3 regions of the Halomonas sp. Cn5-12 genome follow, and region 3 is predicted to be linked to each of the others. Evidence: predicted binding sites of a transcription regulator. Region 3 holds the regulator's gene; each other region holds the start of a gene.
The links. The regulator FliA, encoded in region 3, starts transcription of late flagellar genes. The targets are predictions, from matches to a motif close to CTAAAGTTNNNNNNNNNNCNGCCGATA.

Region 1 (8,016 bases), on a different contig from region 3:
ATCCACCTCAAAGCACTGTATGCCGGTTTACCCCACGACTGGTACCGAAACAATCCTATTGCCCAGTACGAAGGCCACTATGCCAGCGTGTTCTACAGCCATTTCGCTGCGCTAGGTGTAAAGGTAACGGTGGAAGATGCTAGCCACCATGGCAAAGTCGATATGAGCGTCGACTTTAACGGCCATATCTACCTGTTTGAATTCAAAGTGGTTGAACAGCTACCCGAAGGTAAAGCGCTAGAGCAGATTAAAGCCAAAGGCTACGCCGACAAACACCGCGCCAGCGGCAAGCCGATCCACTTGGTGGGCGTTGAGTTTTCAAGCGTTCAACGGCAGATAGTCGCGTTTGACGTGGAGACGCTTTAAGTTAGGTTTAGCCAGCAATAAAAGAGTGGTACAACATGTGTATTTAGACAGGAGTATCCATGGCGCTAATCGCACCATGCAAGCCCGCTAAGCACGAACTACCCCGCACTTCCGCATGCTAGACTACCCATCGTTTGCACAGCGCCACCCTTGGAGGACAGCATGCCAGCTACTCATCGCCGTAAACTGCCCATCGGGATTCAGACCTTTTCCGATATTCGCGAAGGCGGCTACTACTATGTCGATAAAACACCGTTCATTGAGAAGCTGGCCAACCAAAATAAATACTACTTCCTCTCTCGCCCGCGCCGGTTTGGCAAAAGCCTATTGCTGGATACGTTAGGCTGCCTGTTTGAAGGCCGCCAAGCACTGTTTGAAGGCCTATATATTTACGATAAGTGGGACTGGCAGCAGCGTTACCCCGTGGTGCGTTTAAGCTTTGGGAGCGGGGTGATGCAAACACGTCAGGAATTGGACGTACGTATCCGCGACCAGTTGCGCACCGAACGTGAGCGGCTTGGACTAACGCTCACCTACGATACCGATATCGCCGGTGAGTTTGAGCAGCTTATTCGCCAAGCCCACTCGCACTATGGCCAACGTGTGGTAGTGCTAATCGATGAGTATGACAAACCCATTCTGGACAATATCCTAGACGGCGATAGGGCGCGTGAACTGCGCGAGGGGCTAAAAAACCTCTATAGCGTGCTGAAAGATGCCGACCCCCATTTGCACTTCGTGCTGCTCACCGGCGTCTCCAAGTTCAGCAAAGTCAGCCTGTTTTCGGGGTTGAATAACCTACGCGATATCACGCTTTCAACAGACTATGCGGCCGTTTGTGGCTATACCGACCATGATGTAGATACAGTGTTTGCCCCCGAGCTTCCCGGCCTTGACCGTAACGAGATTCGCCGCTGGTACAACGGCTACCGCTGGGGTGGGCCAGAAGTTCCCAGTGTTTATAACCCCTTTGATGTGCTGCTATTGCTCGAAGAGCGTCACTTCAGCCCTTACTGGTTTGAGAGCGCCACCCCTACGTTCCTGGTGGATATACTGACACAACGCGGTGTGTTTACGCCTGCGTTGAGCCAGCTGCAAACAGAGGCAGAATTACTGGGGCGCTTTGATGTTGACCATATCGCTACAGAAGCGCTGCTATTCCAAACGGGTTACCTAACGGTACACGCCACCGAAGAACCCATGACAGGCTACCGCCTTTACACACTGGGTTACCCGAACCGCGAAGTAGAAACCAGCCTTAACCAAGCGCTTTTGCCACTGCTAGGCCTTCAAGAACCACCGCGAGAACGGCTAACGCTGTTTCGTCTGCTACAGGCGAACGATCTCGCGGGCTTAGGCCTCCATCTCAAAGCGCTCTATGCCGGTTTACCCCACGACTGGTACCGAAACAATCCTATCGCCCAATATGAAGGCCACTACGCAAGCGTTTTTTACAGCCACTTTGCAGCGCTGGGTGTCGATGTGACGGTGGAAGACGCCAGCCACCACGGCAAAGTGGATATGAGCGTCGACTTTAACGGTCATATCTACCTGTTTGAATTCAAAGTGGTCGAGCAGCTACCCGAAGGTAAAGCGCTAGAGCAGATCAAAGCCAAAAGCTACGCCGACAAACACCGCGCCAGCGGCAAGCCGATCCACTTGGTGGGCGTTGAGTTTTCAAGCGTTCAACGGCAGATAGTCGCGTTTGACGTGGAGACGCTTTAAGTTAGGTGTAGCCAGCGATGAAGAGCTGGGATTACGCCCAACACCGCTGAGCGGCGTGTTCAGTATTGAAAAGGCGTCTGCCGACAGGAAAGGGCTGCAGCAAGCCGTTGATCGCATTGTTGCCATCATACAAGCCTCTCCTGATAAAGAGCGGATCGATAACATTATCACCCGCTGGCTCAAACGATATCTTCAGCGGCTAGGAGCCAAGGCAAACCTAGACCAGCTCACAAGCTTGATGGAGGACAAAGACATGTTGGCAGAAAATCTTGAAAACTGGGCGCAGCAAGAACGGCAAGCGGGCATTGAAAAAGGCACAAAGCTAGGCATTGAACAGGGCACAAAGCTAGGCATCGAAAAAACTGCGCGCAACCTACTGAAGCTTGGCGTACTGAATAACGATCAGATTGCCGAGGCAACCGGGTTGGATCTAGAAGACATTGCCAAGCTGCAAACAGAGCTACAGCGCTAAACCCTCGCCCGCCCTTGAATCACCGCATTAAAGCCTGCCGGGGTAATCGGCTGCTGTTCGGCATCGACCACCGTGCCCCCTAAGCGCGCCAGCTTTTTAGAGAGCGATACCAACTTCGCTAGCTGGAGCTTGCTAGGCGTTAGCGTGCGGCTGTTTTTAACAATTTTAATGCTCACCCCTTTGACTGGCGGTTGGCTCGCTGGTGATTCGGTTAAGGGGGGAAGCTGACCAGCGCCTACGGCATTTTCGATGACGATCGGCGTGCGCGAGGAATCCTCTGTCACGGCAAAGGTTTTGCTGCGCTGTTCGTATACCGCATCCAGGGATGACAGCGTTACGCCCAAGCGATCATTCAGCGCAGGTGAGGGCGCTTCAAACAGCACTTGCACCTCCCAAGCGGCGCTCTGTTGATTGAGTAACACCGGTGCTGACTGGGGAGAGAGTGAACCATTGGAAACGACAGCTGCCCCCTGGGCAACAGGCACGCCACCCGCCCTTCCACGTACCAGAAATAGATATAGTGCTACACACCCACAAGTAAAACTTAGCCAAAGCGCACCAATCGCCACCACCAATACAAGCGTTTGCGTGTCCATTACCTTTATCTCATGCTGTTAGCCAAACAAAGCTTTATTTTTATGCATGAAACATTAGCCTAGGACAGAAAATTTGCAAGCTAACTATCTGTTACATTATGTCACTCTGTGTTGAGCATCCCCATTGTATGCTCGCGCTGCTGCTTGATAGCGCTGTCCAAAATATCCAACAGTGCCTGGTAATCTTCTGGCATGGAAGCATCCAGCCCGTGTTGCTCTACCCGCGCTATCGTTGCCTGGGTTTCACGAATCAGCGTTTGTAACGCGAGCGCTACTTGTTCATGCTCCTCGGGCTGCATACTCACTTAATGGCCTTGCTGCAGGCGCTGTACCCGCGCATACAGCTGCTTGGCGTTTTCAACCGCTGTGGCTTCATACGCATCCAGGGTGAGCAGCATATCTTTACGCGGGTCGTGCATCGCTGCTTCCAGCTCGTTACGGTAGCGTTTTAGCAGATGCTCCAGGTTCATACGAATCATGGTGAGTTCCAACTCGAACTCCGCCTTCAGCTTGGCGTAGCGCTCTTTTTTTTCAGGCGCTGTGCTGCTGGCTTCCACAACGGCACTGATTGTCAGTTTAATCTGCTTTTCAACCGCATTGAGCTTGGGGACGAGGTCATTGATGACCTCTCGGGCTGAGATGGTGGTCGTCGATATACTCATATCACATCCTAAAAAACCGGCCCTTTTGGGGCCGGTTAGTTGTACTACATTGTTGCAAAAGCAAGCACTTTATCGTAAAGGCGCTTCAGATTAACCCAGCAGAGAAAGAACGTTCTGCGGAATCTGGTTGGCCTGTGCCAGTACGGAAGTGCCGGCCTGCTGCAGAATCTGCGCACGGGTCATATTAGCTACTTCAGTAGCGTAGTCGGCATCTTCGATGCGTGAGCGTGCAGCAGAGAGGTTAGTCTCGGTCGTGCTCAGGTTCTCAATAGCAGATTCCAAGCGGTTCTGGATCGCACCGAGGTCGGAGCGCAGAGCGTCAACAGTAGAAAGCGCTTCATCTACATCGCCCAGTGAAGAACGCTCGGCTTCTGAAGTTGCTTCAGTGGTGAAACTATCATCTGCTTTTTGGTAGATACGCTCACCAAACTCATTAGTTACATTGCCGTTTTCTTGAGCATAGTAAGTGGTAGTTTCAGTGGTTTCTGTAGCTTCGGTTAGATCGCCCGCTTCAGTCACTCTGATGGCGTCGCCATCTGCCAGAGCACCCACTGTTGCGCCTGAGGTAACATTTCCGCCAGCCGCCACATCAAAATCAGTAACAGTTTGATCTGCATCAGCATCATCTGTCACAGTGACACCTGCTGCCAGCACAACATTACCGCCATCAGCTTCAAGCATACCGACGACGCTTTCTTTACTTGCCTCAATACCTGTAACAGTAATACCAGCAGCATTTGAGCCAGTAAATGTTGTTCCAGAATCAGCGATTTCGATAACGGCATTACCGATTTGGTTTGCATCGATATCGGCACCAACAGTCAATGTTGTAGAGCCATCAGCAGCCGTCAGCGTAGTAGTGCCAGTGTTATCTCCTGCCATCAACGTTGCGAGGTTATCTACTGTCGCATTGGCATAAGTAGCGTTGTTACCGTTAGTGGTAGCTGTCAGGTTACCATCACCATCAATGAAAAGGGCCTCATCATTGCTGTTCATGATGGAGCCATCTTCATTAATTTTTACATCAACCTCTTGGCCACCAACTGTAATGGTAGCTGAAGTAGGACCTTCACCTGCCCCCGGAGTCAGTGCACTGGCGACAGAGCTAGCATTGGCAGCAGTAGACAAGTCATAGGTAAAATTGTCATTCGCTTCATTGTAGGTTAGAGATTCTGTGCTGAACGCGACATCAGCATCGCTAGCAAAATCATCAAAAGCAGTAGGTGAAGCTGAACCCACAGTGACAGTAGCGCCATCATCCAACTTCGCTACCAGATCGGCAGAAGTCATCTGGTCAGTAGCTGTAGTTTCTGTCTTGGAATAGGTGACCGAGTTATTTGCGTTGGTAACGCCAGCTGCGAAGCCTGCTAACGTCAAATCCTCTTTAGTGGCTGCTTCGTTATCAATCTCTCCAGCACCAGTGACATTGAAGCCTTCCATACCCAGCGTTTTAACATTGATTTCTTTTAGGTCGATGGTAATCGCTTCACCATCGTTAGCACCCACCTGGATTTTCATGCCCTGGTCAGACTGCAGCACTTTGGTATCGTTGAAGCTAGTTTCGTCAGAGATGCGCGTGATCTCGTTCAGGCGTTGGTTGATCTCGTTCTGAATTGAATCGAGGTCATTTTGAGAGTTGGTACCGTTTTCAGCCTGAACTGCCAACTCACGAATACGCTGTAAGTTGTCGTTGACTTGGTTAAGAGCGCCTTCTGCGGTCTGTGCAACGGAGATACCGTCGTTGGCGTTACGCTGTGCGGTTGCCAAACCGGTGATCTGTGCAGACATACGGTTAGCGATGGCCTGACCAGCCGCATCATCCTTGGCACTGTTGATGCGCAGGCCAGAGCTCAAACGCTCCATAGAGGTGGTCAGAGCATTTTGTGATTTGGACAGGTTTTGCTGGCCAATCATGGAGGTAATGTTGGTATTGATCACTGACATGGTGATTCTCCTTGCTGGAACACTGGCCTAGAAGGCCCGCTTTTCGGCCACTGTGTGTGCCGTCATATTAGTTAACGGCTTACTGAAGAGAATCTTTAGGATAGATACCAAAAATTTATGTAATTTTTAGTGAACGCGCAGCTAAGCCATACGGTTGAGACGCTGTATTTTTTTGCGCGAACGCGTATTGTATCTCCACTTGCATATTCGATAGGAAATACCCATGTCAACCACCTACCTACCTTTGCTACTGGCTGGCATCGCTGTTGTGCTAGGGCTAATAAGCGTTGTGCTGTTTTACAAGGTGGTGATTGCACCACGTAAGGCCGAGCCTTCCTCTCAGCAGGCCCCTGCTCCCTTACCTACTTCCTCAGCAAAGCAGGCGGATACCCCCAGCTATCAAAGCCAGCCTAAAACAACCAGCAAGCAAAGCCAGCCTAAAACAACCAGCAAGCAAAGCAAAAAGCCAACCCAGCAGTGTTTGTTTGTGATGTTTGATGCGCCCAGCCAAGCCATTAACCAAGCGCTGGGGGAGATGCTCACCGAGAAAAATGCTTTTTACGAGGCGGAGCTAGGCGCCTTTCACCTACCGCCAGGGCTGCAGGGCTACCCGATTATGCTGGCTAGCGCTACCTCGCCGGGTAAGCTGCCGCCGCTACATAAAGAGCATAAAGAGGGGGAGCATACGCCGGTGCAGGGGGTGTCGATCTTGATCCGCTTTTTGAACACGCGAAAGGTGTCGCGCAACCCGGAGGACTTAATTACCTTCACCCATGAGGTGGCGGCACTGGGTGGCAAAATTTTGGATGCTCAGCGTAAACCCATCACGGAAGAGAGTTTGGCGGCCATGTACCGAGAGGGGGAGTAGCTGGAAGTGGTTAGGTTGCTTTGTTGTTGTGCCCTGCAATTACATGGGGCGCATTAAGAAGGGTGCCGAAATCTGTCGCCCGTTGAAGCGGCCTTCCACTTTAGACTGACTTTCACTTTTAGCTGGCTTCTACTTTTAGCTGAAGCTCTGTGAGGGAAGCCTTATGAGTGCCCCAGGGAGTTTGTAAGGATAGGGCTTATAGTGAATTCAGTGCTTGGTTTCGGCGCGGAGTTTCGCTACTTCTTCCAAGGGGAGTTCTTCAATCTCGGCAATGAGCTGGTCGCTCATTTCTGTTAAAGCAATCAGCTTGCGCGCTGCGTTGCGCTTGCCCTCTAATGCCCGCTGTTCGGCTTCCTGACGACCTTCTTGCCGGCCTTCTTGGCGGCCTTTTTCAATACCTAAGCGCTCAATGGTGTTCACGTAAGGCATGTGTTTTTCCTCCTGTATCGCATAAACCGCTTGCGCAAAATCAGGGTCTAGGCGTTTTGGTAACTGGATCATCCAATCGATAATGTTAAATAGCCGTAAAATTTGTTCGCGGTTGTAGCCACGCTCATATAAAAGCTTAATGAGGGCTACTTTGGTGTCTTTACGCGTCGCGCTATTTTTCACCCGTTTAGCCTGGATCTGAGCCATCACTACCAGCGCAAAAACGTTGTCGCTGGTTTCTAGCGCAACCCAGTTGCCTTCCCAATCTATCAGTTTAGCCATAGGAAAGGTAAAGGTCAGTTCACACCCCCAGCGCTCGTAATGAAACGTTGTGGGGCGGAAGCTTTTACGGGTATCTGCCAGTACTGCAAGGCTGACCACTTCCATTGCGTAGCGATCCCGCAAGCGATACTGATAGGTAAACATCCGCTCGGAAAATTCAACTTCGGGCTCACCCTGCACTTCAACGTGAATCAGCACCCAGGTCTCGCTACCGTCTTTGGCATAGACTTTGATCAGTTTGTCGGCGTAACGTCGGCCGCTTTCGGCACCAACCGTAATCTGTTGCAATTCTTTATCAAGGAAGCTGTAGCCTTTTGACCAATCAACGTGCTGGTTTATCGTCGGAAACAGCAATTCTAGAAATTCTTTAAAATATGCCTCTAACGCCATTTTCCATGGGCTGTCATGGTCAGCGCGGTGACGGTCATCTTGATCGCTCATGATGGCTCCTCTATTGGTACATATACCTTACCAAAGAGCGTTCTTGAATTGGTGAGAAGTCGTGCACAACAGTATTGTCGGCGACACCACCTAAACACAGATTACCTTTTTAGGTTCGTGCTTGATGGCTGTGCGGATTTTTCTACGTATTTCACAAAGTAGCCATTTTATTTTGCCAAGCGGCCTCTTTCTGAGCGGTTCACTTTATTGCCCGTTGAGGCCGCTTTTGGC
Region 2 (8,016 bases), on a different contig from region 3:
GGGCATCAGCTTTAAAGATCTACACACCCGGCAGAGTTCGCTGGAAGATATCTTCGTGGACCTGGTGAAGGAGCGCTCATGAACCTCTATCCCGTTCGTGCGATTTACATGGCGGAAATGGCCCGCACTCGCCGCACGCTGCTACAGAGCGTTGTCTCACCGGTGATCTCTACCTCGCTCTACTTTGTGGTGTTTGGCGCGGCGATTGGTTCGCGGATTACCGAAATTGGCGGGGTGAGCTACGGCGCGTTTATCGTCCCTGGTTTGATTATGCTGATGCTGCTGACCCAGAGCGTCTCGAACGCCTCGTTTGGCATCTTTTTTCCCAAGTTTTCCGGCAGCATCTATGAGATTTTGTCGGCGCCGATCTCCTATTTAGAGATTGTCGTGGGCTACGTAGGGGCGGCGGCCTCGAAATCGATACTGCTGGGGCTGATCATTCTCGGCACGTCCAGCTTCTTTGTGCCGCTTGAGATCGCCCACCCGTTCTGGATGCTGACGTTTCTGGTGCTGACCGCCGTCACCTTCAGCCTGCTGGGCTTTATCATCGGCATCTGGGCGGATGGCTTCGACAAGCTGCAGCTCGTGCCGCTGCTGGTGATTACCCCGCTCACGTTCTTGGGCGGCAGCTTCTACTCCATCGATATGCTGCCTCCGTTTTGGCAGAGCGTGACCCTGGCAAATCCGGTGGTGTACCTCGTCAGCGGCTTCCGCTGGAGCTTCTACGGCATTAGCGATGTCAGCTTAGGAGCTAGCGTGGCGATGATTTTGCTGTTTTTGGCGGCAAGCCTTGCCACCATTGCCTGGATTTTCCGCACCGGCTACCGCTTAAAGCCCTGATGCTGAAGTGACCTCTTCGACGTTTTTACAAAGGTAATGCCTGTTTATGCCGCTACTGCAAAGTACTGTCTACCGCCTTGAGCCATCCCTCGACGGCGAGCGCTTAAGTGTGACGGCCCCGCCTGCCGAGGCCGCCGCCGCCAGCGACGACACGGTGATGGCCAGCCTAGTGAATGCGCTAAACGACACCTACAACACCAAAGCGAAGGGCTGGGGGCGCTTCGCCGAGCAGGGCGAGCAGGCCGGGCCGCTGGTGGCGTGGCTCACGGCGTATCAAGCCGACGAGCAAACCTTTGCTCAGTTGGCCAGCGCCATGGCCGAGCGGCTGGCCCAAACGCTGCAGGGGCAGCTCTCGGTGGGCGGTTTCTTGGTCATCGCCCATCTGCGTCAAGGCGACACCGAAACGCTGTTCATGGCGCTCGTGCATCAGCGGGAAGGTATCGGCTTTAACGACGCGCACCAAGCGGTGCCCGCCGCCCAGCTAAACACGAGCCAACTCACCCTGGCGGCCCGCATCAACCTGACCCAGTGGCAGAGCGGCGCGGAAAGCACGCAGTACGTCTCGTTTCTAAAAGACCGGGGCGGTAAAAAGCTCGCCGATGGCGTAGCGGCGCTACTGGGCATGGAAGAGGGCATTGATGCCCCCGCCGAAACCCGCACGCTGCTGAAAGCCTTTAGCGACTACGTCGAAAAAGAGGACCTGGACGACGACGCCAGCCGGGAAAAAACCGATACTCTGGTTGATTACGCCAACGAGCAGCTGCGCCGAGGCGAACCCATGACGCTGGAAGAGCTCTCCGAGCTAGTGGATGAGAAGCAGCCCAAGGCGTTTTACGACCATATTCGCAACGCCGACTACGGCCTTTCGCCGGAAATCCCGCCGGACAAACGCACTATCAGCCAGTTTCGCCGCTTCACCGGGCGCTCTGGAGGCGTCTCGATCAGCTTTGATTCACACCTGCTGGGTTCCAGCATTGAGTATGACGAAACCCAGGACCGGCTGATCATCAAGCAAGTGCCCAAACAGCTCAAAGAGCAGCTTGCCAAGCGGAAAGAGTGACAAGGTTAAAAGGGCTTGAACAGGCAGCGTAAAGCTTGGGTGGCGAACGGCTCCAGGGGCTAACCTATAGAGGCCAAGCGATTAACCAAGCAGCGATGTTCAACAGGCCTGAGCTAAACAGATCGACGCGAAACATACCTACTTTAAACAGAGCTCAATGGCAAAGGAGCGCCGCAGTGCCCATGAAAGAAACGCAGGATGCGACGAATTTAACCGAACTGATCCACACCATGGAACGGATGGAGCGGGAAAACGCGCAGGTCAGTGTGGATGATGTGGTGCATGCGGTAGGGAGACGCTCGTTTGGGCCGCTGCTTCTATTGGCAGGCTTGATAACGCTGGCGCCGATTATTGGTGATATCCCCGGCATGCCAACGCTGATGGCGGTGTTAGTGCTGCTGACCTCTTCGCAGCTGCTGGTAGGGCGGGAAACGTTCTGGCTGCCTAAATGGCTGCTTAATCGTTCTTTATCACGGCAGAAGTTTGATAAAGCGCTGCACTACATGAAAAAGCCCGCCAAATGGGTGGATAGCTTGCTGGGCGTGCGCTTGGCTTGGATGACCGGCTACATCGGTATTCGGGTGACGGCCTTCGCTTGCCTGCTGGTGGCGTTAGCGATGCCACCCATGGAGTTCATCCCTTTCAGTGCCAATGGCGCTGGATTGGCACTCACGCTGTTTGGATTGGGGCTGGTGGCCAGAGATGGCCTGATGCTGGCGTTGGGGTTTTTGCTTACCGGCGTGACCTTCACGGTAGTAGTGATGAACCTGATCTAATGCTTTACTAGGCACTTTCGCTATTCGACGTAAATTAAGAAGGAGCTAAGTGCCTACGATGAGCAACTCACCCCATTCACCGCCACCCCCAAAACCTCCTCACCAGCAGTCCACATGGGAGCGGCGTATTGAAACCGCGCTGTGGAACTCGCGCTTTTTGGTCATGCTAGCGGTGGTGCCGAGCTTACTAGGCTCGCTGATGCTGTTTATTGTCGGCACGCTGGATATCCTTAAAGTGGTGGGCGATGTACTGCACTACTACTTGGTGGATGACACCCATAACATCCACGACACCCTGGTGCCCGATATCATTATCGCGGTGGATATCTACCTGATTGCCATCGTACTGCTGATTTTCGGGCTAGGCGTATACCGGCTGTTTGTCTCGCGTATCGACCAAGCGGAAGTACGCTACCCCGCACACCCCTTCAACGTTGCCTCGCTGGATCAGTTGAAAGACAAAATCGCCCGGGTGGTGATTCTAGCGGTAATTATCGAATTCTTCCGGGCGGTGGTGGATATCCGCTTCACCACGCCGCTGGATGCAATCTACCTAGCGCTCTCCGTGCTGGCGCTGGCAGCGGCGCTCTACTTGATGAGCTTGGCGCATAAGGGAGAGTAACAAGGCAAGCCGCGATAGAGGTGGCTGATTACGCAAAACAAAACAAAGCCTGCTAGGCTGGAAGGGTCAGCTCAAGGGTGAGCAACCATCTGCTTTCTCGAAAACGCAACAAGCAAGGAGTGCCATTATGCGTAACATCATCTATATCATCGGCCTGATCGTTGTTGTTCTGTTTATTCTTTCGCTGTTAGGCCTGCGTTAATCTCTGCCATGAATAACCCACGACCTGCATGATGCGATATTAGCGCTTCTAAACGCCCGCTCCCCCAGCGGGCGTTTTTATACGTGCTTCACCCCAACGTTAGGCGCAATCCGCTGCCCCTTGGCCAAACATATCAAACATCAGCTCGCGGCCCATGGCTGTTAACACAAAACGGCCATAGTCATTAAAAGTGGCGGCATCACTCTCTTCCAGCACTTGCTGGCAAAGCGCCCAACGGGGGTGCTGATGGCTCAGAGAGATCAACTCCTGGTGCGATAAACCACGCTGTATCAAGGTGATGGTTTCAAGGACGTGGCCGCTTTCATAAAGCAGTTCCGCTACGCTAGAAAGGCAGTGGCGCAAGCTGCGCTGTACGTGGAAGGAAGCAGTGGTCGCGGGGGATAATGCTTCAGCGGGCATGGTAGGTTGCTCCTGCAATCGTCGCAGCAAAATGGGTGTGCTGCAGTGCATTATAAAGCAGTAGGAGTGTTAGACCAAGGTCTATGTATTGGGTTGAGTTTTGCGTGTCATCTGAATTACAAGAAAGGTGTGGTAGTCTCGCAAGACTTCTTTTAGAGCTGGTTGATTATGCAGATTAGTGTCTTTGGTACCGGATATGTAGGGCTCGTGGCAGGTGCGTGTTTGGCGGATGTGGGGCATCAGGTCATCTGCATGGATATTGATGCTAACCGCATCGCACAGCTTAGCCGTGGTGAGATCCCTATTTTCGAGCCAGGCCTGAGCCAGCTGGTAGCGCATAATGTTGCCGCTGGGCGTTTGCGATTTACCACAGATACCGCGCAGGCGGTAACCGAAAGCGACACGCTGTTTATCGCGGTGGGCACCCCGTCAGACGAAGATGGCAGCGCTGATCTGCAGTACGTATTAAGCGTCGCGGAAAGTATCGGCCAGCACATGCAGGGCTATAAGCTGGTGGTTGATAAATCGACAGTGCCGGTAGGCACGGCCGAGCGTGTCAGCGACACCATCAGCCGCGTGCTACAGCAGCGTAAAGTTGAACACCCTTTTGATGTGTGCTCCAACCCTGAGTTTATGAAAGAAGGCGCTGCCATTGATGACTTCACCCGCGGCGCTCGCATTATCGTAGGCACCGAGAGCGAGCGGGTAAAAGAGCGCATGAAAGCCTGCTACGCGCCCTATAACCGCAACCACGACAAGCTGATGTTTATGAGCGTGCGAGCGGCAGAGCTGACGAAATATGCCGCCAACGCCATGTTGGCGACCAAAATTAGTTTCATGAACGAAATGGCGAATTTAGCGGAGCGCTTAGAGGTTGATATTGAAGATGTACGCCGGGGAATCGGAAGCGACCCGCGTATTGGCTATCACTTTATTTACCCTGGTTGTGGTTATGGCGGCTCCTGTTTCCCGAAAGATGTGCACGCCCTTGAGCAAGCCGCTTTGCAATTAGGTTACACGCCGGAATTATTAAAAGCCGTAGAAGCCGTTAATCAGCGCCAAAAACAAACGCTTTACACAAAATTGCAAGAGAGCCTCGGTAACTTAGAGGGGAAAGTGATTGCTATTTGGGGGCTAGCATTTAAGCCCGGCACTGATGATATGCGCGAAGCGCCCAGCCGAGCACTGATGGAAGCCCTGTGGGCAGCAGGCGCAAAGGTGCAAGCGTTCGACCCGGAAGCGATGGGTGAGTGCCGAAGGCTTTATGGCGAGCGTGACGACCTGATGCTCGCAGGCGATCGCATACAGGCAGTAAAAGGTGCAGATGCACTGGTTATTTGCACAGAGTGGAAAGAATTTCGCACCGTTGACTTCACTTGGTTAGCAAGCCAGCTAAACAATAAACTAATAGTAGATGGGCGTAATTTATACGCACCCAGCGCGTTGAGTGAGGCGGGTGTTTGCTATGTGGGTGTCGGTAGAAAGTCTTAATAAACATAGGTTTATAGCTTTGGTTTGTTGTTTCTGATAAATGGGTAAGCCCAGGGCTAATAAATTTGTTAAAGTTAATAGTCTCAATGCCGAATAAATCACTAATTAGCTAACTTGAATAATGGCTGCCGCAAAATCGGTAAGACGGCCGCACAACGCGAAAAAGGGACGTAACGCATGGCTTCCATTTCATCACTGGGTATCGGTTCAGGGCTTGATCTCAACGGCTTGCTAGACCAACTGCAAGAAGCCGAACGCGGCAAGCTGGAACCCATCGAGCGACAACTGGAAACCCAGCAAACCAAAATTTCCGCCTACGGCCAGCTGAAAACGGCCCTTTCTGCCTTTCAGGACGCAGCGGATGCTCTCAACGACAGCACACTGTATGAGAGCCTCTCGACCAACGTTAGCGGTGAAGCATTCACTGCCACGGCCAATGGCGAAGCGCAGCCCGGTAGCTATAACGTATCCGTCACTCAGTTAGCCACATCGGGCACCCTGGCAACCGAAAGCGTGCCGGATTCAACTGCCGCCCTGACCACAGAAGCGACCAAGCTGACACTCAACTTTGCAGGCGCTGAGCAAGCTGACGTTGTGGTAGACATTGCTGCCAACAGCACGCTTGAAGAAGTACGCGATGCCATTAACGCGAAAGAAGATAGTGGTGTCTCTGCCTCTATTATCTTTGATGGTGAAAATTACCGGCTAGCGCTTAATTCCACGCAAACCGGTGAAGACGCATCTATCTCAGGCATAACGCTAGGGGAGGAATTTGGCGGGCAGTTGAAATCAGAGTTTACGCAAGCAGGCCAAGATGCGAAATTGAATGTTAACGGTGTGGCCATCACTAGCCCTACCAACCAAGTAGAGGGAGCCATTCAAGGAGTAACACTGAACCTTCAGGAAGAGGGAAATAGCACCGTGGCAGTAGAGCAAGATACTCGTGCAGTACGCGAAGCGATAACCGGCTTTGTCGATGCCTACAACGATCTAAAAGGCACCATTGGCGAACTCACCAGCTTTAATGCTGAAACGGGCGCTGCTGGGGAGCTGCTGGGCGACAGTGCGGTACGCACGGTGGAGTCTCGTTTACGCAGTGTGCTGGGTGGAGGTATCGAAGGCCAGTTCTCCATGCTGACGGATATCGGTATTTCACTACAGCGCGATGGCACGTTGGAAATTGATAGCGGCAAGCTAGATGATGCCATTGCCAATAATCAGGATGCGCTCTCCGCCTTTTTTGCAGGCGCTGCCGATAACGAAGGCATGGCAGGCCAAGTGAACCAAACCATCGAGCAGTTGCTAGGCACTAATGGCACGGTATCCGGCGCGATTTCAGGCGCTGAAACCCGCATTGAGTCGCTGGGCGAGCGTTACACGCGCATGGAGCAATCCATCGAGCAGACCATTTCTCGCTACCGTACCCAGTTTGGTCAGTTGGATAGCATGATTGCCCAAATGAACCAAACCAGTGACTACCTCACTCAACAGTTTGATGCGTTGGATGCTCAGTTAGGCCGCAATTAAGCTAACATTGGCAAAAACGCTGCAAAACGACGCCTGCGCTAAGCAGGCGTTTTTGTTGGGGTAATGGGGTATTCGTAGTTAAGTGATAAAAAAGGCCTAAAGTTAGCCGCTGTTCCGTCGATAAAAAGACTATTAAACTCAGTCGCAACGCCACCGCTGGCGCACTGTATTAATGACTGTGGGTTTAGCCTTTTGCATCGAGGAACATCTGCATGGCGACAATAACCTCTCTAGGCGTCGGCTCTGGCCTGGATCTCACCGGCTTGTTGGATCAGCTTCAAGAAGCGGAGCGGGGCAAACTCGCGCCGATTACCCGCCAAAAAGAGCAACAGCAGGATAAGATTTCTGCCTACGGCCAGCTGCAAACATCGCTAAACAGCTTTCAAGATGCTGTAGCGAAACTCAACGACCCAAAGCTCTACCAAAGCCTTTCCGCGAACGTGCGTGGCGATGCCATTAAAGCCACTACCTCCGCCAGTGCCTTGCCCGGTAGCTACCGGGTAGAGGTATCGCAGTTAGCCACTTCTGGCACCCTGGCCTCAACCCGTGTGACTGACCGAGACACCGCGCTGGACCTGCAAGGCGCAACGGCCCTACGGCTGGAATTTGGTGGTGCGGACGCTGTGGATATTGATATCGCCCCCGGCAGCAGCCTTTCGGCGATACGCGATGCCATTAACGCCAATAAAGATGCAGGCGTTAACGCCACCATCATCAACGATGGCCAAGGCTACCGGCTGGCGCTCAGCTCTAAAAATACCGGTGCGGATGCTTCTATTGCCAGCTTTAGCTTTGTCGATACCAGCCAATCCCCTGAAGTCACGGTGGCAGGGCCCTTTGCTGAAGATGCCGCCACCAAGCGTGCTGGCGAAGATGCAGCGCTAACCGTCAATGGCATTGCCATCAGCAGTGCCAAAAACCAGATCGAAGGTGCTATTCAGGGCGTTACCCTTAATCTAGCGGAACTCAGCATTGCCAATGGCGAAACCGCCACCAGCACGGTTAATGTAGAGCGCGATACGCTCAAGCAGCGCGAAGCCATTAACGGCTTTGTAAAAGCGTTTAACGACCTAAAAGG
Region 3 (8,016 bases):
CACGCCTCCTAAGTTATTTTCATGGTCGATGGTTCTTAAGAAGATATGGATTTTAGGGACGCTTCGTAAGCGATTGTTCTTAAATATAGGCCCGTACCACCAAACGACCAAGCGCTCTGCCTCGTTTTTTAGGGTGCCATCATGGAAGCTAAAGGTTCTGGATTGTTTAAGAGAAACGGTCACAAAGGCGCACTCTATGTAAACTCAACATAGAGATTGTCGCAGCAATTATTGTTTAGTCGCAACAATTGTTGGAAATGACACCAGTACACGTGATCCGTACTTTTAGTGCGCTCAGCGAAGATGGGCTGGTGTTTCGCGACCGCCATCATGTCTCAATCCCCAACCTTGAAGCGCTGGCCACGGAAGGGGAATTTGATGACTGCTACCTTACCGATAATATCAGGCCGTTATTTGACGAGTGATGCCAGCGGCTAGCCGCACTTTGACCAGCCGCACCCGGCATAACAGGTTGGACAGCCATCCATCATGATCAAATCACCCCGACACTCAGGGCACGTGCCTACCGTAGCGGGGCCACCGCTTGCTTCACCAGAAGACGATGCGCCGGCAGAGTCTTCAGCCGCCGGGGGCTCCTCCGGCTGCCAGGCATGTCCATGCTGCATGCGGTGCGCATAGCGTGCAACCAACGTCTCCACCGGCACTTGGTTGCCCTCCTGATCTAAAAAACCGCGCCGATAGAGAATCCGCTGAATCGACCAAGCAATCGCCGCCACTTCCGAGTCGTGAAACATAGGCTTGTTCCAGCGATTCATGCCACAGCGTACCAAGCCTTTGTCCCAGGCGACTTTGCGCAGGTCTGCCACGGCTTGAGTGACATAGCCCCCACGCGCTGCAAGCGACAGGCTGCGCATGGTCGCAGTAATCCACTGGTGCTCGCTGGAGAGCTGGCCCGAGGGAAAGAAGAACTCCACCGGACGCTCAATCACCACACGCTGGCCGCCAATCACGCCTTCCACTGGCATAAACGAGACCAGCAAGTAGACCTTCTTGCGCCCTTCAGCCCCCACATAAGAGATTTTTTCAGACACTGCTTCCAGTGTGCCTTCCGGGCGCGATGGAATGCGGACCGTTAATGGGTCTTCATCTGGTAGCTCCGGTGCAGGCGCGGGCTGCCCTTGTTGCTTAATACGGTAACCGACAATTTTCGACGTAATTTCAACCGCCATAACGTTCTCCCCAGTTCTTTAGACAGCTCATCAAGCTAAGCCTTGCTTGCGCTTACGATTACCATTTGCCGTAGGTGCCCTCTTTCAAGGCATCAAACAGGTTAGCGGCGTTATGCTCTTCACCGTCGTAAAGCACCTTCTCATCGCCGGTTAGCTCAAGGGTTTCACCATTTTCCAGCTCAAAGACGTAGGTGGTGTTTTTCAGGTCATCCTCACGTACCAATACGCCTTGGAAGGCTTCCGGGTTAAAGCGGAAGGTAGTGCAACCTTTCAAACGGCTCTCGTAGGCCTGCAGATAGAGGTCTTGGAACTGCTCAAAGGGGAACTCGGTGGGTACATTGACCGTTTTGGAAATCGCCGAGTCCACCCACTGCTGAGCTGCCGCTTGAACGGCGACGTGCTGCTCGGGAGTGACCGCGTCAGCGGTAATAAAGTAATCCGGCAGATCGCTCTCTACCGCATCGGCAGCGATAAAGTGGCGGTAGGCCGCTAGCTCAAACGACACTACCTCCACCTGCTCCTTGGTCTTTTTACCGGACTGAATGATGTTGCGGAAATAGCGATGGGAGAACGACGGCTCGATCCCGTTAGAGGCGTTGTTGCCCATGGAGAGCGAGATAGTGCCTGTGGGGGCAATCGAACTATGGTGAGTAAAGCGAGCACCGTGCTCGGCGAGCTGCGCTACCAGCTCCGGCTCAAGCTCGGCCACTTTGGCCATGTATTGGCTATAGCGGGCGTGCAGAATCCGCCCCGGCACCTTGTCGCCTACCTCGTAGCCGTCGCTGGCGAGCTGAGGGCGCTCGCGCATCATCTTGGGCGTAATGGTGTGCTCCTCTTCAAGCACTGGCGCCATGCCCTTCTCTTTAGAAAGCTCCAGCGCCTGCTTCCACCCTTCCAACGCCAAATGACGACTGACCTCTTCAGTGAACGTCAGCGACGCCTGAGAGCCGTAGGGAATTTTCAGCATGGTCAGGGTCGAACCAAGACCTAAAAAGCCCATGCCGTGGCGGCGTTTGGCTTCAATTTCGCGCTGTTGCTGGGGGAGCGGCAGGCCAGCAATTTCCACCACGTTGTCGAGCATACGGGTGAAAATCGCCACGACTTTACGGTAGCGCTCCCAATCAAACCGCGGCTCGGCGCTAAACGGCTCGATCACAAACTTGGTCAGGTTGACCGAGCCCAGCAGGCAAGCGCCCTCTGGCGGTAGTGGCTGCTCGCCGCAGGGGTTAGTGGCGCGGATATCTTCGCAGAACCAGTTGTTGTTCATGCGGTTGACTTGATCGATCAGGATAAAGCCCGGCTCGGCGTAGTCGTAGGTGGAGGACATAATCGTGTCCCACAACTCGCGAGCTTTAATCACCTCGACAACACGGCAGGCCACGCGCCCTTCGGCATCCACCGTGTAGCCCTCTTCCACCACCGGCCAGTCGCGGTAAATCACCTCTTCGACGCTCACATCCTCTTTCTCACCAGGATGCAGTGGGAAGGCCAGCGGCCAATCGGCGTTGTGCTTCACCGCTTCCATAAACTCATCGGTAATGAGTAGGCTCAGGTTAAATTGACGCAGCCGCCCTGCTTCGCGCTTGGCTTGAATAAACTCGCGCACGTCCGGGTGCCCCACATCGAAGGTACCCATCTGGGCACCGCGACGGCCTCCGGCCGAGGCCACGGTGAAGCACATCTTGTCGTAGATATCCATAAACGCCAGCGGGCCATTGGTGCCCGCTCCTGCGCCAAACACAAAGGCACCTTTATGGCGCAGGGTCGAGAAGTCGTAGCCAATACCGGCGCCCGACTTCAATGTCATACCCGCATCGACCACGGAGTCGAGGATATCGCGCATGGAGTCACGAATAGTGCGAGAAACGGTGCAATTAATCAGACTGACGGCGGGCTTGTAGGCTTCGGCTCCCGCATTAGAGAGAATTCGCCCAGCGGGAATAGCACCATTTTCCAGCGCCCAGCGAAATTTGGGTAGCCACTCATCGGCCTTTTCACCTTCTACGGCGGCTAGGGCGCGAGCCACGCGCTCAAAGGTCGCTGCGACATCTTGATCCACCGGTTGGCCATGACGATCTTTTAACCGATATTTGGCATCCCAGATTTCCCTAGATGGAGCCTGCATAGGGACTTCACTGGATGTCTTCATCGCCTTGGCTGCGGTACTCATGTTCACGAAACTCCTTCACGATGGGTAGCGATCGCGCTAAAAAACGGGCCGATTATACGCGGCATCGTAGGGGAGTATAGCCCCGAATTTCTACTATATGGGCCGTTTTTTTGATGCCAACAACACTAGATATAGAAAAATCAGCACCTTGCCCTTTTGCTTATTCCCAACACGCTATAGGCTTAAAGTTTTCGATGACGATACGACCTATGAACTTCCTGAAAACATCAACTTTCGCCGTCACCGCCATGCTGCTTGTCACAGCTCCCCTTTCATTGGCCGCTACATTTAATGTGGAAACAGTGGCTACCCATGGGCACTGGCAATCCATGGCGCTGACCCTAGGAGAAGAGCGCCACTTTCGTGCTGTAGAGACCCACAGCTACTCCGATGCCACGCTAAGCATAAATGCTACTCAAGGAGTCTGTGATTTACCGTGGCTGGAGATGCGCGTCACCCTAGCGCAGCAGCAGGGTGAGAGCCGAGCGGTGAATCTGGTACCCACTCGGCTGCGGATTGGTGACAACCCGATTGTCGATACCATGGCGGAGTTTATTACCGAGCGGGGCGATGACGGCTTTTATGCCCATTTTTATTTGAGCGATATGGAGACGCTGATCGCTGAGATGCAGTCGGGCGAGCAGCTGTTTTTAGGATTTGACCAGGGTGAGCAGGAACCGTGGTACATGACCTTTAGTTTGGAAGGTGCTGGCGATGCCATTCAACGCATGCAGTCGCTGTGTAGCGGCGCCTCTATCACAGAGGCACCTGCTCCTCCGGGTTAAGCGCACGCTCTTCCGCAACCTCTACTCGATTACGGCCGCTGTGCTTGGCTTGATACATAGCGGCATCGGCCCGGGCCATCAGCGTTTTACAGCTGTCAGTAGCGAATGATGCTTCGACACGAAGATAGCCTCGAGATATCTCTTTACCCCTTGACCTGTTGCTTCAGCAACAGCTCAACGCGTCGGTTGGCAGCTCGCCCTTCCGCAGTAGCATTACTTTCCATGGGTTGGGTGTCGGCATAGCCGACGGCCCGCATACGTGAAATGGCAATACCTTGCCGCTCTAACTGGCGTACCACTGCGATAGCTCGTCCCACTGAGAGTTCCCAGTTAGACGGAAACCGAGCGGTCGCGATCGGCACATTATCGGTGTGGCCCTCAACGGAAATTTGACCATCAAAAGCCTGTAGCACCGGAGAGAGCCGTTCTAACACAACTTGCCCCTGGGGCGTTAGCACATCATTGCCACTGGGAAATAAAAGGCTATCGTCAATACGTAGCGTAACGCCCTCTTGCCCCTGGGAGACACTCACTCCAGGGATATCAAGCCCTGCCATTTGGGGATGTAAGCCATCGTGGCGGGGAAGTATTCCTGTGGCTAGGCTAGCCAATGGCAGTGACGTAACGGCATTCGAGGGATCCATGATACTGCTTTCACTCCCTTCGCCACCGCCGGATGGCGTAAGCGCCAACAGCAGTACAAACAGGGTAATCAGCAGCGTCAATACATCCAGGTAACTGGTCAGCCAGCTCTCGTCACTCTCCCCCACTTCGGCGGGAAGCTCCAAAGCATGCCGTGAGTCGCGGTCGAGCATGGCGCTACCCTTTTAATGCGGCACCCATATCGGGCCGAGGCTTAACGTTCGAGTCACGAATTTCGTCGTGGTAATTCGCTACGAAGGAGTTAAGCGTCTCTTCAATAAACGATGGCAGACGGCGCTTGGTAATTAGCGAAATGCCTTCCAGCACCATGTTCATAGTGATAAGGCGCTCTTCCGTACGCCGCTCTAGCTTCACGGCAATCGGTTTAAACACCAAATTGGCCAACAGGATGCCATAGAAAGTAGTCAACAGCGCCACTGCCATCCGGGGCCCAATTACTTCCAGGTCACCCGCATCCATCACTTCGAGCATGTTGACCAAGCCTACCAAAGTACCAATCATGCCAAAGGCCGGTGCATAGGTGGCCATGGTGCGGAAAATTTGGGCTTCAGCATGCTCGCGGGCTTTCAGCCGCGCAATACGCCAGCGCAGCATGTCGAAGATTTCATCCTCTTTTGTATTCGCAATGACCAGTTGAATACCGGTGCGCAAAAACGGATTACGGGTATGTTCCAGTTCTTTCTCAACCGCTCTAACATCCCCCTTAAACCAAAGGCGCGACATGGAAACCAACTCATTGATGTCATCTCGCACATAGGTGTTTTCACGGCGGAAAACTAAACCAACCAGACGCACCACACGCAGCACTTCTTTCAGCGGATAGCTGATAAACGTGGCCGCCAGCGTGCCAGTGACCACAATGGCAAGCCCCGGTAAGTTAATAAAGCTCTCGGGAGACTCTGCGGTAAAAAATAAAACGCTTACCAACAACAGCATGCTGGCAAATATACCGATCAGCGTAGATGGATTCATCAACGGCTCCTCGCCGGTTATGGTTAGTGAGTGAGAGGGTTAATTAGTCTCATGTAGGCGAGCACGCAGCCGACTCACCGCCTGGCTGTGAAGCTGTGAAACCCGTGATTCGGTGACACCGAGCACAGCGCCCACTTCTTTTAGATTCATCTCTTCTTGGTAATACAGCGCCATTAGCAGCTTCTCGCGCTCGGGCAGTGCTTCAATGGCGTCGATCAGCGTTTGCCGCTGCTGTTCATCCAATAATTGTTCAAACGGCTGTCGGTGAGTGTCGTCCCCCGCAGGCTCGCCGCCATCCGCAATGAGCTCTTCGAACGGCAATAATTTCCCGCTATTGGTATCGTTGAGCAGTTGCTGGTAATCACTTAGCGGCATCTCCAGTTCACGGGCAATCTCCCCCTCTTCCGGGGGGCGCCCCAGCTGCTGCTCTAAACGACGCACAGCATCATCTACCGCCCGTGCCGAGCGGCGTACGCTGCGGGGCAGCCAGTCACGAGTGCGCAGCTCGTCCATCATCGCGCCACGGATGCGCTGGCTTGCAAAGGTAGCAAATGTTGCTCCTTGGGCAGCATCAAAGCGCCCTAATGCCTCTAACAAGCCCACCATACCCGCCTGGATCAGATCATCCAGCTCAATACTCGCGGGCAACCTTACCTGCAGCGTTAAGGCCTGACGTCTCACCAGTGGCATGTATTGAGTTAACAGCTCACTCTGTTTGATCCTGCCTTGTGCTGTATACATCCTCGTGCCTCGCGGCTTAACAACCTTTACTGATAGTTCACGATCACTTGTAACCCCTGTACTCGCACAGGGCGTTGCCCTGGCTGCAGCGTAAACCGAAAGTACAGCGGTGCGCTCGCCAACATTCCCGATAGAGCGGTCGTGCTACCGCGCATGCCTGATAGTGCAACACAGCGTTCAGGATGACATAGCCAAGCGTTCACAGGCGTTCCCGGCGGTGATTCAAAGCGCCATTGAATTCGCGACAGCACAGCATTACGCAGTGGGACGCCCGCTGGCGGGGTTATCGCCTGGCTGCTGCTGGTACGGTCGCTCATTGCTACCATCACACTAGGCACTTGGCTGCTCCAACTGCCGGTTGCGGCCTGCGTATTCAACGCGAAAAGCCATAACCCTGCTACTAGCCCTAAACAGCCCATTTTTCTTACTGTTAACAACTTTGCAGGTTTTATCAACGCCTCAATAGCCATCTGCTTAGCGTTACTTACCCAACTCGCCAAACTCTGCATAACTCTCCCCTTGAGCGACACATGCACCCTGGCCCGCCGCTAGCGCGCCAGCAGCAGAAGCTCAATATCTAAATAACGAGCGGAAGCATTGCCCAAATTATCCAGCAACCCCCGGCGCGGCAGGTGGGGTTCATGAAGGGCTAGAAGACGCTGCGGACCACCATGCTCGCGTAATTGGCGCAACACTCGGTACATGGTGGCAAAGGCGTCAGCATCACTGTTGATCCACAACGCCCAGCGTGAGTAACGCTCGGCTAAGTCAGTCAGCGAGGCGCTGTCAGGCATGACAATATGAACATCCCAATCATGTGGGTCTCCTGCCCATTGCCTTCCAAGGGCCGACCATTGCCCCAGCCGACCTCGCACTTTGTCCACCTGCGCTGCGCCAGCATGAGGTAAGCCTACTACCACTAACGTTTTTTTCGGTCTTGGAGGCGCCACGGTGGCAGGCTCGGCAGCAGCAGCTACCGTCGGTGCCATGGCCTCCTGGGTATGCGCGGCGGCTTTCTCTTCGTTAACGGGTGCGGCAGGCACTGCCTCGTCACTTTCCACGTTATGGCCGACTTCATCAGCACCGCGCTGCTGGCGCTGTAAATCGGCCCATTTGCGCAGGCCAGCCGCCTGATCCTGGCCACTCATACCACGCCCTCACGACTGACGCTACCTAGCTGACGAATGGCATCGCGCGCCATCAGAACGTGTACTAATGCATCAAGCAGTGCCGTATCACGCCGCTTGCGCTGGGTTCCTAACAAGCGCAGCAAATCGGCTCGCAGGGCCTGAGCGTCCTCATCGTCAACGATATCTAGATGGCCAGCTACTGCAGCCGCGCCGCTGGCCATCAGCAGGCGCAGCTCGCTGCTGACATCACCCCCATCGGCCTCTTTAAGCTGCTGCCAAGCACGCTTGGTGAGCGATGCCAGTCCGTCACTCTGCAGTTGAGTGATTAAAAGCGTTAACACATCGCTGCCCAAACGTGCAGGCGT

Region 1: a site for FliA is predicted at 5,838-5,864, ahead of L1249_RS08045 (flagellin N-terminal helical domain-containing protein). Genes of this name have one in related genera too.
Region 2: a site for FliA is predicted at 5,480-5,506, ahead of fliD (flagellar filament capping protein FliD). Genes of this name have one in related genera too.

Annotation. Positions count from the first base shown of each region.
Region 1 is NZ_JAKGAY010000010.1:81,311-89,326, reverse strand. It holds gene L1249_RS08075 (ATP-binding protein) at 1-366, shown strand, start outside; gene L1249_RS08070 (ATP-binding protein) at 529-2,091, shown strand; gene L1249_RS08065 (hypothetical protein) at 2,072-2,563, shown strand; gene L1249_RS08060 (hypothetical protein) at 2,560-3,159, opposite strand; gene L1249_RS08055 (hypothetical protein) at 3,261-3,458, opposite strand; gene L1249_RS08050 (hypothetical protein) at 3,465-3,821, opposite strand; gene L1249_RS08045 (flagellin N-terminal helical domain-containing protein) at 3,912-5,765, opposite strand; gene L1249_RS08040 (cell division protein ZipA C-terminal FtsZ-binding domain-containing protein) at 5,989-6,633, shown strand; gene L1249_RS08035 (hypothetical protein) at 6,841-7,785, opposite strand.
Region 2 is NZ_JAKGAY010000010.1:72,737-80,752, forward strand. It holds gene L1249_RS07990 (ABC transporter ATP-binding protein) at 1-82, shown strand, start outside; gene L1249_RS07995 (ABC transporter permease) at 79-840, shown strand; gene L1249_RS08000 (nucleoid-associated protein) at 887-1,900, shown strand; gene L1249_RS08005 (exopolysaccharide biosynthesis protein) at 2,083-2,676, shown strand; gene L1249_RS08010 (YqhA family protein) at 2,735-3,298, shown strand; gene L1249_RS08015 (hypothetical protein) at 3,600-3,920, opposite strand; gene L1249_RS08020 (UDP-glucose dehydrogenase family protein) at 4,089-5,411, shown strand; gene fliD (flagellar filament capping protein FliD) at 5,589-6,938, shown strand; gene fliD (flagellar filament capping protein FliD) at 7,151-8,016, shown strand, end outside.
Region 3 is NZ_JAKGAY010000002.1:50,223-58,238, reverse strand. It holds gene L1249_RS01630 (hypothetical protein) at 1-183, opposite strand, end outside; gene L1249_RS01625 (hypothetical protein) at 258-425, shown strand; gene L1249_RS01620 (hypothetical protein) at 435-1,190, opposite strand; gene L1249_RS01615 (adenosylcobalamin-dependent ribonucleoside-diphosphate reductase) at 1,249-3,360, opposite strand; gene L1249_RS01610 (hypothetical protein) at 3,570-4,145, shown strand; gene L1249_RS01605 (OmpA/MotB family protein) at 4,289-4,960, opposite strand; gene L1249_RS01600 (motility protein A) at 4,965-5,780, opposite strand; gene L1249_RS01595 (RNA polymerase sigma factor FliA) at 5,820-6,521, opposite strand; gene L1249_RS01590 (flagellar protein FlhE) at 6,548-6,898, opposite strand; gene L1249_RS01585 (hypothetical protein) at 7,070-7,669, opposite strand; gene flhF (flagellar biosynthesis protein FlhF) at 7,666-8,016, opposite strand, start outside.